DNA from 4 places in the Streptosporangium sp. NPDC049046 genome. Region 1 is predicted to be linked to each of the others. Evidence: riboswitches for the same ligand, from Rfam matches in the RefSeq annotation. Region 1 holds a riboswitch; each other region holds the start of a gene.
What was found. A riboswitch is a leader RNA that binds a small molecule or an ion and turns the genes downstream of it on or off. The one in region 1 is predicted to bind cobalamin.

Region 1 (3,351 bases):
CGGGTCCAGAGGCGCCGAAACGTCGGAGGTGACCGTGTCACCTGCGACCTTCGCTTTGCCGATGTCGATGATCGTGTCGCTCGCCGTGCGCAGCGCGACCGCTGGGAAGCGGACCTGAGAGCTGAACTCCAGCCTGATCCGTTCGACGGCGGAGACCTTGGCATCCTTGGCGGGAGAGCTGCTCTTGAGACGGTCGTGGGCGAGCGCGGCGGGTGCGCCGAGCAGGACGAATATGGCGCAACACAGGGCGGTGACAACGGTCGTGCGGACGGATCGTGGCAGGGACGCCATCGTGGACTCCAGAAGGGACCTCCGGCCGTGCCCTTGGCACAGACCGGCGAAACGGAAGGAACGCCTCCAGCGAAAAAGGAGGGCGTCTGGTCACGGGGGCACGCCGCCCTCCGGACCCTTCCTCCAGGTCCTTCAGCCGGCGTGTCGCGGCGCGGGTGGGCCGCGCCGCCGCAGCACCGGCAGGATTTCCCAGCCGCCGTACGGCCGGACATCGGCGGCCGGAACGGCCCGCCACACCGGCGACGCCACCTCGGCGGGGACGGCGAACAACAGCCGGATCAGCGGCCTCGGCCCGCCGTACAGGCGGATCATCAGCCACAGGGCGCTCTCGCCTCTGTGCAGCCACCAGCCGGTGCCCAACGCCACCGCGAGATGGATCATCGTCATGCCCAGGCCGGAATGGCCGTGCTCGGCGGAGGACATCGCCTGCGGCGCGGGCGCGGCGCGATTGAACAGCTCATGCAGCAGGATCTGCGCGCCGATGGTCGCGCCGAGCACGACCTCCACACCGCGCTCGCGCCCGTTGAGCGCGTACGCCACGCAGAAGGCGATCAGTGCGCCCAGAACGGCCACGTGCGGCGGGATCAGGCCGCCCCCGGCCAGCGCGTGGCCGCCCGCGGAGACCACAAGGCACATCGTCGCGAAGACGACGGCTCGTGGCACGCGCAGCGCCGACACCGTAGGGGTCACAAAGGACATCCTGTCAGCCGGGTGGCTCGCCGAGAAGACCGGGACAGCGGATCATGCCTCAGGCCGTCGCGGCCGGGTGCGTGAATCTCATACCCGGACATACGTGGGAACGGCTCCCGCCGTTCACCCGAAACGCGGGACGGTCATGCGAAGAGCGCCTCGTTTCCCATGGCGGCCGTGCGTGCGGTCCCGGACGCCGTTGCAACGATCACTGAACGAACCGGTCGGGGGCTTGTCGTTAATGGTGGTTGTGCGAACATGGTCGGCGTAGGCGACGGCGGAACGAGGAAGCCGGTGTGAATCCGGTGCGGTCCCGCCACTGTGATCGGCGAGTGAATCCCGAACAGGCCACTGCCCGCGTGCGGGTGGGAAGGCCGGGAGGAGCATCGACCCGAGAGCCAGGAGACTCACGCTGTCGCCTCCTCACGAAATGGGGCGGATCTCCCCAAGAGAGGACGGTGGCCGTCATGCGGTTCTCCCGCTATAGGGCCCTTCAGCCTGCCCGTCGTGCAGGACTCTCCTGGTGATCCGGCCTCTCGCCCGTCGCGGCAGCCGTCGAGGAACGGTGGCCGCGGCCAGTTTCCAGGAGACCACCTATGGGCATCCCCCGCCCGATCACCGGCGTGCTGCTCGCCATCCTGCTCACCGCCACCGCCTGCGGCGCCCCCGCGCCGCAGGGCTCACCGAGCGCTTCGGCGGCACCGCCTTCGGCCGAGGGCCGTTGCGTCACGAGCTTCGACGCCGCTGAGGACTACTTCCCGGTCAAGCAGAAGGTGGAGCACGCGACGAACTTCACGCTGACCTACGCCAAGAACTATCAGGTCCTCACCGTCAAGCAGCCCGCCCCCGGCGCCAAACCGGAGACCTACGTGCTGGTGCGGTGCGGCACCCCTGCTCCCGCGCTCACCGGCGAACTGGCCGCGGCGGTCACCGTCGAGACCCCGATCGAGCGGCTGTTCTCCGCTTCGACCACCCACCTGCCGTTCATCACCGACCTGGGCGTGCTGGAGCGGCTCACCGGTGTTTCGTCGGCCGGGTACATCGCCTCCCCCCAGGTACTGGCCCAGGTGAAGGCCGGGAAGATCACCGAGTACGCCAAAGGTCAGGAAGTCGACACCGAGAAGGTGATCGCCGCCAAGCCGGACGTGCTGATGAGCGGCGGCACCGAGGACAAGGCCTACGGCCCGTTGCGCCAGGCCGGGATCACGGTGGTGGCCAACGCGGAATGGCTGGAGTCCACCGCGCTGGGCCGCGCCGAGTGGATCAAGGTGATGGCCGCGCTGACCGGTACCGAGGCCAAGGCCGGTGAGGTGTTCGGCAAGGTCGAGACCGACTACACCGCCCTGGCCGCCAAGGCCAAGGCCGCCGCACCGGTCACCGTGCTGCCGGGCCAGATGTACGAGGGGCAGTGGTCGGTGCCCAACGGCGGCAGCTACGTCGCGGGGCTGATCAAGGACGCGGGCGGCACCTACCCGTGGGCGGACACGCCGGGCCCCGGCAGCACCACCCTGGACCTGGAGGCTGTGCTGTCCAAGGCCAAGGACGCCGAGGTGTGGCTGGCCGCCGTGAACGAGTGGAAGAGCCTGGCCGATGTGGAGAAGGCCGACCCGCGCTACGCCAAGTTCGGCGCGTTCGAGTCCGGAAGCCTCTGGTCGGCGAACAGGACGCTCGGCCCCGGGGGCGGCAACGACTTCTACGAGCGCGGCGTCGGCCACCCGGACCTGATCCTGGCCGACCTGGTAGCGATCTTGCATCCCGACCTCGCGCCGGGGCACGCCTTCACCTTCTACCAGCAGCTGGCCAAGTGACGGCTCTGGCCCTCGCGGGTGTTCCGGCGGCGGCCCGGCGCCGCCGGAGCGTCGTTCTGGCCGTCATCGGGGTCGCGGTGCCGCTGGCGTTCGCGCTGGCGGTCCTGCTCGGCTCGACCTCGATCCCGCTGAACCAGGCACTGCTCGCCTTGGTGCGTGACACCGGCGCGGACCCGGGGGTTCAGGAGATCATCTGGACGGTACGGTTGCCGCGCGCCATCACCGCGGCCCTGGCCGGAGCGGCCCTGTCGGTCTCGGGAGTACAGCTGCAGACTCTGTTTCGCAACCCGCTGGCCGAGCCGTACATCCTGGGGGTGAGCTCGGGGGCGAGCCTGGGCGTGGCGCTGGTGATCATCGGGTGGGGCGGCGCGGCCGGCGCGTTCACCGCGGGCATCGCGGGCCTGGGCCGCGCGGGCGTGGTGGTGGCCGCCTCGGCAGGTGCGGCCACGGTGCTGGGGCTGGTGCTGGTGCTGTCGCGGCGGGTCAGGTCGGTGGTGACGTTGCTGATCATCGGCGTGATGGTGGGGTCGGCCGCCACCTCGCTCATCACGCTGCTGCTGGT
Region 2 (3,351 bases), on a different contig from region 1:
GAAGGAGCGGCGGTAGATCTCCGCGCCGTCGCGGACGTAGTCGATCACATTTCCCCTCTGGCGGCCGCCACCGCGGCCGCGGTCTCCTCGATGCCGGAGCAGGTCAGGGCGGTGCCGTCCAGTTCCAGGCGGTAACCGTCACCGGTGGCGATCACGTCTGCGACCCGTCCCCTCGGGCGGCCGCAGCGCCTGGCGCAGCCCGCCCAGTGCACGGGGAGCGTATCGGTGCCCGGCCCCATCGTGGACGGCGGGGCCATGCCGATGGCGGTGGCGGCGTCGGCCTGGACGTCGGCGAGGGATTTGGCGCAGCCGGGGCGGCCGGTGCAGGCCGTCACACCGATCCAGGGGGAGGCGGGGTCGACGACCAGCCCGGCGGCCTCCAGACGGGCGGCCGTGCCCGTGACCTCGGCGCGGTCCAGGCCGGGCAGGACCACACCGCGCCATGGCGTGAGCCGGATCTCCCCGCCCGAGGCGGCGTCGGCGAGCAGCAGTGCCTGCGCGGAGGTCAGCCGCCCCAGGGGGATCGCCACTCCGAGCGCCACCCGCGTGCCCTCGTTTCCTGGACCGTCCGTGTCCCTGTCTCCGTGGCCTGCGGCCTTTCCGGGACCTGTCTCTCCGGTGACGCCGGTTCGGTTCCCTCGCCGGTCCGTGCTCTCGATGACGCCGACCGGCCCGGAGGTCACGACGTGCGGTCTCACCGGCTCGAAGGGAGGTGTGTCGGGGAGTCCGAGAGCGGTTCGCACCCGGGTGGCGATCCGGGAGGGCCCGTCGGGAAGTTCGGCGATCCGCCAGGCGGTGACGTCCCGGGTGGCCAGTTCGTCGAGGAACGCCTCGGCGGCGGCGAGCAGGACGGTCACGGCTTCGTCGAGCGGTACGCGCAGGCCGGTGTCGGTTCCGGCGAGGAGCAGCGCGGCCTCGTCCGGCGCCGTGGGCAGGATCGTGGCGTCCGCGCCCAGGCCGGCCACGTCTCCCCGTCCGTCGTCGAGGGCGAACATGAACCGTCCCGGCAGGGCGGCGAGGGCCGGGCGAGCACACAGTCGTCGATCCAGTTCGCCGATCAGAGGGGTGATGTCGGCGATCCCACGGCCGTTCGTTTTCGTGCCGTTCGGAGCATCCCCGCCGTTCGGTCCGCTCGGCCTGCTTGGCTCGTTGATTCCGCTTGGTTCGGGGGGTCCGGTTGGTCTGTTCGGTCTGCCGAATTTGTTTGGTTCGGCCGATCCAGCCGGTCTGCCGGGTTCGTTTGGTTCGGCCGGTCCGTCCACTCCGGTCAGCGGGGAGGCGAGGATGTTGCGGATGCGCTCGTGTGTCGCCGAGGGCAGCAGGCCCGCTCTCGCCATCCGCGCGGCGAATCCGTTTTCCGGACCGCTTTCTGGATTCTCCGGCCCGAGACCGCGCACCTGGACGTTCGCCCGGGAGGTGAGCTCGATGACGCCGTTGCCGTACGCCGTGGCGGCGTCGGCGAGTTCGCGCAGCTGGTAGGGGGTGAGGCGACCTCCGGGTATGCGGACGCGGGCCAGGCCGCCGTCCGCGGCGGGGTGGACCTGGAGGGCCCCGGGGCACGCGTCGAGTCGCGATCGTCCGGAAAAGTCGGCAATGGACACTCAGAGGATGTTAATGCCAGTTTCTTGCAATGCCCCGGACTGCCGTAGTGTCATCGATGGCGACGGCAAGGGAGGAAGCCGGTGTGAATCCGGCGCGGTCCCGCCACTGTAACCGGGGAGCGAACCCCACCCGGGCCACTGTCCGACGAAGGACGGGAAGGCCGGGGTGAGCACCGATCCGGGAGCCAGGAGACTCCAGCCGTCGTGGCCGACGACGACCCGGGGCGAGGACCCCGAGGGAGGAAGCTCCGTGCGCTTTTCGCCGTTCCCCCGCCACACCGCGACATCGCCGTTCCCCCGCTACGACGCGGCATCGTGGTCTTCCCATCACGACGCGGCATCGCGGTCGCCGCATCACGGGGTGACACCGCCGTTCCCGCGTCACACCGCGACGTCGCCGCTCTCCCGCCGCATCGCGGCTCCCGCGGGCCGTACCGCCACTCCTCTGCCGGGGTGTGGCGCGTGATCCTGCTGCTCTCGACCTCCGACACCGACCTGCTGAGCGCCCGCGCGAGCGGCGCGGACTACCGGCTCGGCAACCCCGCCAGACTCACCGCCGCCGACCTCCCGCCGCTGCTGGAGGGCGCCGACCTGGTCGTGGTCCGCCTGCTCGGCGGGCGCCGCGCCTGGGAGGAAGGGCTGGACGCGCTGCTCGCCGGACCCCGGCCCGTCGTCGTCCTCGGCGGCGAGCAGGCGCCGGACGCCGAGCTGATGGAGCTGTCCACCGTGCCCGGCGGGGTCTGCGCCGAGGCGCACGCCTATCTCGCCCACGGCGGCCCGGCCAACCTGACCGAGCTGCATCACTTCCTGTCCGACACGCTGCTGCTCACCGGCCACGGGTTCGCCGCGCCCGAGCCCACCCCCACCTGGGGAACGCTCGCGCGCGAGACGCGCGGCCAGGACGGACCCGTCGTCGGGGTGCTCTACTACCGGGCCCACCACGTGGCGGGGAACACCGCCTTCGTCGAAGTGCTCTGCTCGGCGATCGAGGACGCGGGCGCGCGGGCGCTGCCGGTGTACTGCGCCTCGCTGCGCACCGCGGAACCCGGCCTGCTGGAGGTCCTGCGCACGGTGGACGCCCTGGTGGTGACCGTGCTCGCCGCGGGCGGCACCCGCCCGGCGACCGCGTCGGCGGGCGGGGACGACGAGGCATGGGACGTCGGCGCGCTCGCCGAGCTGGACGTGCCGATCCTGCAGGGGTTGTGCCTGACGAGCAGCCGGGCCTCCTGGGAGGAGAACGACGACGGCCTGTCCCCGCTGGACGCCGCCACCCAGGTCGCGATCCCCGAGTTCGACGGACGGATCATCACGGTGCCGTTCTCCTTCAAGGAGATCGACGAGGACGGGCTCACCGTCTACGTGGCCGACCCCGAGCGGGCCTCGCGGGTGGCGGGCATCGCGGTGCGCCACGCCGCGCTGCGGCACATCCCGCCCGCCGAGCGGCGGCTGGTGCTGATGCTGTCGGCCTATCCCACCAAGCACGCGCGCATCGGCAACGCCGTCGGCCTGGACACCCCGGCCAGCCTGGTAAGGCTGCTGGCCGCGCTCCGCGAGCGCGGTTACGACATCGGCGCCGAGGACGAGCTGCCCGGGGTGAGCGGGCAGGACGGCGACGCGCTCATTCACGCGCTGATCGCCGCGGGCGGGCAGGACCAGGACTGGCTCACCGAGGAACAGCTCGCGGGAAACCCGGTGCGCATCGCGGCGAGCCGGTACGCCGAGTGGTACGCCACCCTCCCCGCGGACCTGC
Region 3 (3,351 bases), on a different contig from region 1:
CCTGAAGCGTGATCACGCGAGCGATCTCGGCGCGCATCGCCTCGACGTAGGCGTTCTCGTCGATCCGTCCCGCCCTGTGATCGGCGCGGGCTTTGCGGATCTCCGCGGTCTGCGGGAACGAGCCGATCGTCGTCGTGGCCAGCTCGGGCAATCCCAGCTTGGCCCGCTGCGCCGCGAACCGGACCGCTCGATCGGCTCGCCGCACGTCACCAAGAGCCTCCAACCGGGCCCGGACGTCGGGATCGGCCGGTACGGCGGGGGGTTTCACGGCCGACGGGTTCTCGGAACGTAGATCGGCGGCGAGACCGACCAGCTCGGCGACCTTCTGCCGGGCGAACGCCAGCCGCGCCCGGACCGCCGGGTCCAGTGCCGTCTCGCTGTCGAGGTCGACCGGAACGTGCAGCAGTGAACAGGAACTGCTCAGCTCCACCGTGTCGGCCAACCCGAGCAGCACCGCGTACGTCGACTTCACCCGCGCGGGGTCGGTGCGCCACACGTTCCTGCCATCGACCACGCCGGCGACCAAGGTCTTGCGGGCCAGCCCGCCGACCGAGGCCACCGCCTCCAGGTTGCCGGGTCCGGCGACGAAGTCGAGCCCGATCGCCTCGACCTCGGTGGAGGCGACCATCCGTAGCGCCTGCGCGCCGACGGCGCCGAAGTACGTGGCGAGCAGAATCTTCGGACGGCTGGGCAGGCCGCCAAGCCGCCGGTAGGCCCGCCCGAGCGCTTCGATCTCCCGGGCCCCGAGGTCGCGGGCCAGGACAGGCTCGTCGAACTGCACCCATTGCGCGCCCGCGCCCGCCAGCCGTTCCAGCAACTCGGCGTAGGTCTCCACCAGGGAGTCCAGCAGGTCGAGCGGGGTGAATCCCTCAGGTGAGTTCGGCGCGGCCTTGGCCAGCAGAAGATAGGTGAGCGGGCCGACGAGCACGGGCCGCGTCTCGATGCCGAGCTTCCTGGCCTCTAGATACTCGGCCACGGGCTTGGCGGCCGAGCCTCCGGCGAGCTGGAACCGGGTGTCCAACGCCATCTCGGGGACGATGTAGTGGTAGTTGGTGTCAAACCATTTGGTCATCTCCAGGGGCGGAAGCTCGGCGGTGCCTCGCGCCATCGCGAAGTACCGGTCGAGCCCGGTGAGGTCGCGGTAACGCGCGGGCACGGCGTCGATCATGACCGTGGTGTCGAGCACCTGGTCGTAGAACGAGAACGTGTTCGACGGGATCGCATCAAGGCCCGCGTCACGCAGCTCGGTCCAGACCGAGCCGCGCAGCGACGCGGCGGCCGCCTCCAGCTCGTCGGCGCCGATCGTGCCGGCCCAGAAATCCTCGGTGGCGAATTTGAGCTCCCGATGCGCGCCGATGCGCGGGTAGCCCAAAACGGTCGTCCTCATGGCAACTTCCCTCGTCTCGCCAGTATGCGGCCAGGCAGGAGAGAGAAACGCAACGCGGAGCAGGACCCCGGCGAGCGCGTCCCAGGCCCTCCCACGAGGCCGCGGACCACCGCGCGCCGAGCGGCACGCGGGCGGAGGCAGGTCTTCGGACTCGCGGGCACCATGCCTGAGGCATGACCTACTGGCCGTCGCTTCCCAGGCACGCGCCCAGTGCTTGTGACGGCGGTCGTTCCTGCTTACCGCTGCGGGGCAGTCCCGGATTCACACCGGGTTCCCTCTTACGACGCTCGCCCCCCGAAGGAGACGGGCGAACCATCCACACCGGAGAGCTTAACGGCCCGGCCACCGTTCGGGCCCAGTCGTGTGCGCGTCGGTGGCTCACTACGGGCGAACGGCGACCGACTCGGCGGAGAGCGTGACCTCGATGGTGATGTGCGGATTGTCCACTTGCGGGAGCTGAAGCCCACGTTTGAACTCCTCCGCATCGTCCGGCATCACCTTCGGCTGAACTGTGACCTTGACGTGGCCGGTCTCGTCATCTGGGTGCGTCGTCATCGTGGCCACCTCAGGACGGGATTGGAGCCAGGACACGACCGTGTCCTGGGCCTGCCGAAGCTCCGCGGCCGAGAATCCCTTGCCGCCGATCAGGGTGACCTCCACGGGGAGGGTCCTGGCCAACTCGATCGCGCGAGTCGGAATGGGCCCCTTGAAGCCGACGCGCAGCCCTCGCTGGTCGTCGACGTACCTGACGCCGGAGATCTCGTCGGGAAACTCCGTATTAAGTTTGTCGATCACCTGACTGTTGGACGACTGCGAACCGAAGCGGTCGATGGCCTCCTCGTAGGAGATGCCCTCCGATCTGGCGATGGTCCCAAGGTCGACCAACTCGGCGTAGGGAATGCCGTCGATCGTCACGCCCGGGTCGGTCACCGCGGGGTCGTAACCCTCGAAGTCCGTCGGCTTGGGCGACGAGGTAGCAGCCATCCGGGTCGCGTACCGCTTGACAACCTCCTCCAAAGGCCGACCCGACGACGCCGCCTCTCGCTTGAGCCGCTCCAGGGTGGGCCGATGCGCTTTGGGCTGATCGGCCCGCGGCAACACGATCGTCTCGCTTCCGGCCACAGTGAGTGCCGGACCGGCACCGGACTGGCCGCAGGCGCACAACGACGCAAGCATCGCAATGGTCAAAAGCAATTTCTTCACACCTAAGGGACGCTCCGCCGCCCTGAAGGGTTCATCCAGGCGCTCCCGGTACGGCGAAGTCCGTTCGTCAAATAACTTGGGTCTCCTGGCGCACTCCGGAAGGCACGGTCCGGCGCCGTTACGCGGGCGGAGGACGGTTGTGACCGGGCTCTCGCCGTTGCGGAGCCGGCCTGGTGCCGATGCCGGTCCGTGTCCTGGTCGCCCCGGTTGCCTGCCGAAGTGAAGCGCGGCCGGTTGCCCGTACTCCGTTGTTATAGGTGGCCGTTCACTCAGTCCGTCATCTCGCGGGCGAAGTGTGGTTCCGCCGCTTCCAGTCGCGGTACCGAGATGCCCAACCGTCGTGCTTCGGCCAGGGTGTCCCGGCAGACCTCACGTGGCTCCTCGGCGTCGGGATCGGAGTGCGCCGCGAAATTCACGCGCGCGAGCGCGACATGAGCGGTCAGCCAGGCGAGCACGGGGGCCGTCAGCCAGGTGGGCGCACGCAACGACAGCACACCGCGGTGACGTCGCAGGTCGACACCGCGCGCCTGGAGGAGCGGCAGAAGCTCGCGGATGGCCAGCAGCGCCTCGCGCAGGTCGTCCGTCGCCCCTATCAGCTTGGACAACGAGCCCAGTCTCAGGCTTTGGGAGTGCAGGCCCGCGTCGAACACGAAATGGATCCACAACCAGCCGCGGAAATCGGATTGTTCCCTGAACCGGAGTCCGGCCTCGCGAAACGCCTGGCGTACGGCCCGCTCCCGGTCGGTCGGGGGCGGGCCGAG
Region 4 (3,351 bases), on a different contig from region 1:
CCTGCCGGGAGTACGGAGGGCGAGCCAGCCGGAAACCCTGGCGAGGAGCGCGGTGATCGACTCCCCGCCGTGCGGCGCCGCGCCCGGATCGCCGAGCCAGGAGGCGAGCGCCTCGGGCTCCGCGGCCTCGACCTCGCCGAGCGTCATGCCACTCCAGCGGCCGTGGTCGCAGTCGGCGAGCAGCGGGTCGTGCTCCGCCCGCAGGCCGAGCGCCGCCGCCGTCTGGACGCAGCGCAGCTCGGCCGGGCAGGCCGCGGGACCGGGGTCTGCCCAGCCGAGGTACCGCGCCATCCTCTCGGCCCGGCGCAGGCCGCGTTCGTCGAGTGGTTCGTCGACGGGGAACGCGGCCCGCGCCGTCGCCGAGGTGGAGGCGTGGCAGACCAGGAGCAGGCGGGTGACCCCCGAGGGGGTCGTCACACCGGGCCGCGCCTGCGTGCGGCGAAGGCGAACAGCGCGCCGACACCGGCCCAGAAGACCGCCTGGGTTCCTATCGAGGCGATCCGGAAGTCCCACAGGAGATCGGCGGGGAAGCCCTGGGGCACCTCCGAGATCTCCGGCAGGAGGATCCAGGCCGCGACGACGGGGACCAGGAAGGCGGCGCCCGCCGACAGCCAGCGCACCCACGGTTCACTCCGCGAGGCGTAGCGGTGGGCGGCGGTGCCGGCGGCGACGGCGAGGATCCCGATGGCCACGGCGACCAGATAGAGCACGGTGCGCTGGTCGATCGTCTCCGGGTCACCGACCGCCGGTGGGTTGGCGGGATATTTCATGAAAGGGATGAGGACGACGGAGGTGAACGCGGCGGCGGCGAGCGTGACCGCGAGCACCGGTTCCGAGCGAGGTCCCGCCCGGCCGCGTACGGCCGCGTAGACGAGGGAGAACAGTCCCCCGATCGCCAGGCCGTACAGGCCGAGGGCGAGGAAGAGCCCGAAACGCTGCCCGTCCCTGCTGACGAGGGCCTCCTCCTCGTCGTGGGAGTGGGCGGCGGTCCCGGTGTCGTCGTGTGGTTCGGCCGAGGAGGCGGCCGCGGCCGCCTCCTCGAGCGCGATGGCCTGGTCGATGCGTGGTTCGCCGACGGTGTAGGCGAAGACGGCCGCGAGCAGCCCTGCGAGCAGTCCGGCGACGAGGCCCCGGACGATGAGTTTGGAGATCACCTGCGGCTCAGTGGCACGGTACGCCGAGCAGGTGACGTCCGTCGTGCATGAGTTCGTGCAGGTAGTTTCCCGCCTGGGAGATCGCCCCCTGGTCGAAGGTGACCAGATAGGCGAGAAGCAGCAGCGCCGGTACGGCGAGCAGCCAGCGGGTGAGCGAGTGCCATGGGATGGGCTGGGTGTGCGGTGCCGAGATCTGGCTCACGGCCACCTCCTCCGGGATTGACGCGTCCCTTTTCGTAGGTCGGTGGCGGCCGAGTGTGACCTGGCTCCCGGCCCTCGCGGGCCGGATTACAGTGGCGCGACCGCACCGGAATTTCACCGGATTTCCCTCGCACCGCCACAAAGCACCCGGAACGTATCCCGAATCTCCGTCCCCCGTCAATCCAGGTGTCCGGTTTGACGGGATCCGGTAGGCGCGAAGAGGGGGAGGCGGCCCGGCCGGGCCACCTCCCCCTCTCAGGCCCTTCTCAGGCCCCGCTCAGCACGTCACTGCTCGCCGGTGAGCGCCGTCACCAGCTCAGCGGCGGTACGGCAGCGGTCGAACAGCTCGCCCACGTGGGCCTTGGTGCCGCGCAGCGGCTCAAGGGTGGGGACGCGCTGCAGCGACTCACGGCCGGGGATGTCGAAGATGACCGAGTCCCAGGAGGCCGCGGCCACCGACTCGCTGTACTGGCTCAGGCAGCGGCCTCGGAAGTAGGCCCGGGTGTCGTTGGGCGGCACCTCGATGGCCCTCTGGACCTCCTCCTCGGTCACCAGGCGCTGCATGCGGCCCCGGGCGACCAGCCGGTTGTAGAGCCCTCGGTCGGGACGGATGTCGGAGTACTGGAGATCGACGAGCTGCAGACGCGGATGCGACCAGGGAAGGCCGTCACGGGTCCGGTATCCCTCCAGAAGCTCCAGCTTGGCCACCCAGTCGAGCTCGCCGGACAGCTGCATCGGATCCTCCGCCAGGCGGGTGAGGACCGACTCCCAGCGCTCCAGGATGTCCTTGGTGGGCTCGTCCAGGCCGTTGGCGCTGCGCTCCTCGGCATACTTTCGCGCGAGCTCCAGGTATTCCATCTGGAGCTGCACCGCCGTCAGCTTGCGGCCGTCGCGCATGGAGATCTCGTACTTGAGCGTGGGGTCGTGTGAGACCGCGCGCAGGGCCTGGACGGGGTTGTCCACGGCGAGGTCGCGGGTGAAGTAGCCGTCCTCGATCATCGCCAGGACGAGCGCGGTGGACCCCAGCTTCAGGTAGGTCGAGATCTCCGACATGTTGGCGTCACCGATGATGACGTGCAGGCGACGGTATTTCTCCGGGTCGGCGTGGGGTTCGTCCCGGGTGTTGATGATCGGCCGCTTGAGCGTCGTCTCCAGCCCCACCTCGACCTCGAAGAAGTCGGCCCGCTGGCTGATCTGGAAACCCTCGCCCCGTGAGTCCTGACCGATGCCGACCTTGCCCGCGCCGGTGACGACCTGCCGGGAGACGAAGAACGGCGTCAGGTGTCTGACGATGTCGGCGAACGAGGTGGCCCGGCGCATGAGGTAGTTCTCATGGCAGCCGTAGGAGGCGCCCTTGTTGTCGGTGTTGTTCTTGTAGAGCTGGATCGGGGCGTTGGCCGGCATCGCCGAGGCGCGAACCGCCGCGTCGTGCATCACCCGTTCGCCCGCCTTGTCCCAGATCACCGCCGCCCGAGGATTGGTGCACTCGGGTGTGGAGTATTCGGGATGGGCGTGGTCCACGTACAACCGGGCCCCGTTGGTGAGAATCACGTTCGCCAGGCCGAGGTCCTCGTCGGTCAGCTGGCTCTGGTCCGCCACCTCCCGCGCGAGGTCGAACCCCCGTGCGTCCCGCAACGGGTTCTCCTCCTCGAAGTCCCATCGCGCGCGCCGTGCCCTGGCGGCCGAGGCCGCCAGATAGGCGTTCACGACCTGAGAGGAGGTCACCATCGCGTTGGCCCCCGGCTGTCCGGGCACGGAGATGCCGTATTCGGTCTCGATGCCCATCACCCGCCGTACCGTCATGCGCACCCTCTGTTCGTCAGGGACTGTTTCTCTCCGTGGTATCTATTCCCGACCCTAGACCCTTCACTATGCCCGGTGGTCGGACAGTTATGGCACCGAAGCCTTTTCGCCCGTTGCGAGGGGGATCGAGGAGAGCGCGGGGAGCTGTGACGGGGACGGGGATGCGGCCCTTCTCCGCCGCACGGATTTGACG

Region 2: it holds a riboswitch for cobalamin, as region 1 does, so the genes downstream of both, cobN (cobaltochelatase subunit CobN) here and AB0B96_RS31995 (ABC transporter substrate-binding protein) in region 1, are expected to answer to the same signal.
Region 3: it holds a riboswitch for cobalamin, as region 1 does, so the genes downstream of both, metE (5-methyltetrahydropteroyltriglutamate--homocysteine S-methyltransferase) here and AB0B96_RS31995 (ABC transporter substrate-binding protein) in region 1, are expected to answer to the same signal.
Region 4: it holds a riboswitch for cobalamin, as region 1 does, so the genes downstream of both, AB0B96_RS08725 (CbtB-domain containing protein) here and AB0B96_RS31995 (ABC transporter substrate-binding protein) in region 1, are expected to answer to the same signal.

What each region holds. Positions count from the first base shown of each region.
Region 1 covers NZ_JBEZEZ010000028.1:92,219-95,569, reverse strand. Annotated here, with positions in the region: gene AB0B96_RS32005 (copper resistance protein CopC) at 1-291, opposite strand, end outside; gene AB0B96_RS32000 (hypothetical protein) at 424-981, opposite strand; cobalamin riboswitch at 1,230-1,411, shown strand; gene AB0B96_RS31995 (ABC transporter substrate-binding protein) at 1,578-2,789, shown strand; gene AB0B96_RS31990 (iron ABC transporter permease) at 2,786-3,351, shown strand, end outside.
Region 2 covers NZ_JBEZEZ010000014.1:144,608-147,958, reverse strand. Annotated here, with positions in the region: gene AB0B96_RS21380 (precorrin-8X methylmutase) at 1-48, opposite strand, end outside; gene AB0B96_RS21375 (precorrin-3B synthase) at 45-1,601, opposite strand; cobalamin riboswitch at 1,623-1,818, shown strand; gene cobN (cobaltochelatase subunit CobN) at 2,055-3,351, shown strand, end outside.
Region 3 covers NZ_JBEZEZ010000039.1:130-3,480, reverse strand. Annotated here, with positions in the region: gene metE (5-methyltetrahydropteroyltriglutamate--homocysteine S-methyltransferase) at 1-1,387, opposite strand, end outside; cobalamin riboswitch at 1,506-1,719, opposite strand; gene AB0B96_RS36040 (hypothetical protein) at 1,769-2,371, opposite strand; partial or broken gene AB0B96_RS36035 (ketopantoate reductase) at 2,860-3,351, opposite strand, start outside.
Region 4 covers NZ_JBEZEZ010000005.1:125,598-128,948, forward strand. Annotated here, with positions in the region: gene AB0B96_RS08715 (histidine phosphatase family protein) at 1-417, opposite strand, end outside; gene AB0B96_RS08720 (CbtA family protein) at 414-1,154, opposite strand; gene AB0B96_RS08725 (CbtB-domain containing protein) at 1,162-1,356, opposite strand; cobalamin riboswitch at 1,391-1,521, opposite strand; gene dop (depupylase/deamidase Dop) at 1,641-3,158, opposite strand; gene AB0B96_RS08735 (acyltransferase) at 3,246-3,351, opposite strand, start outside.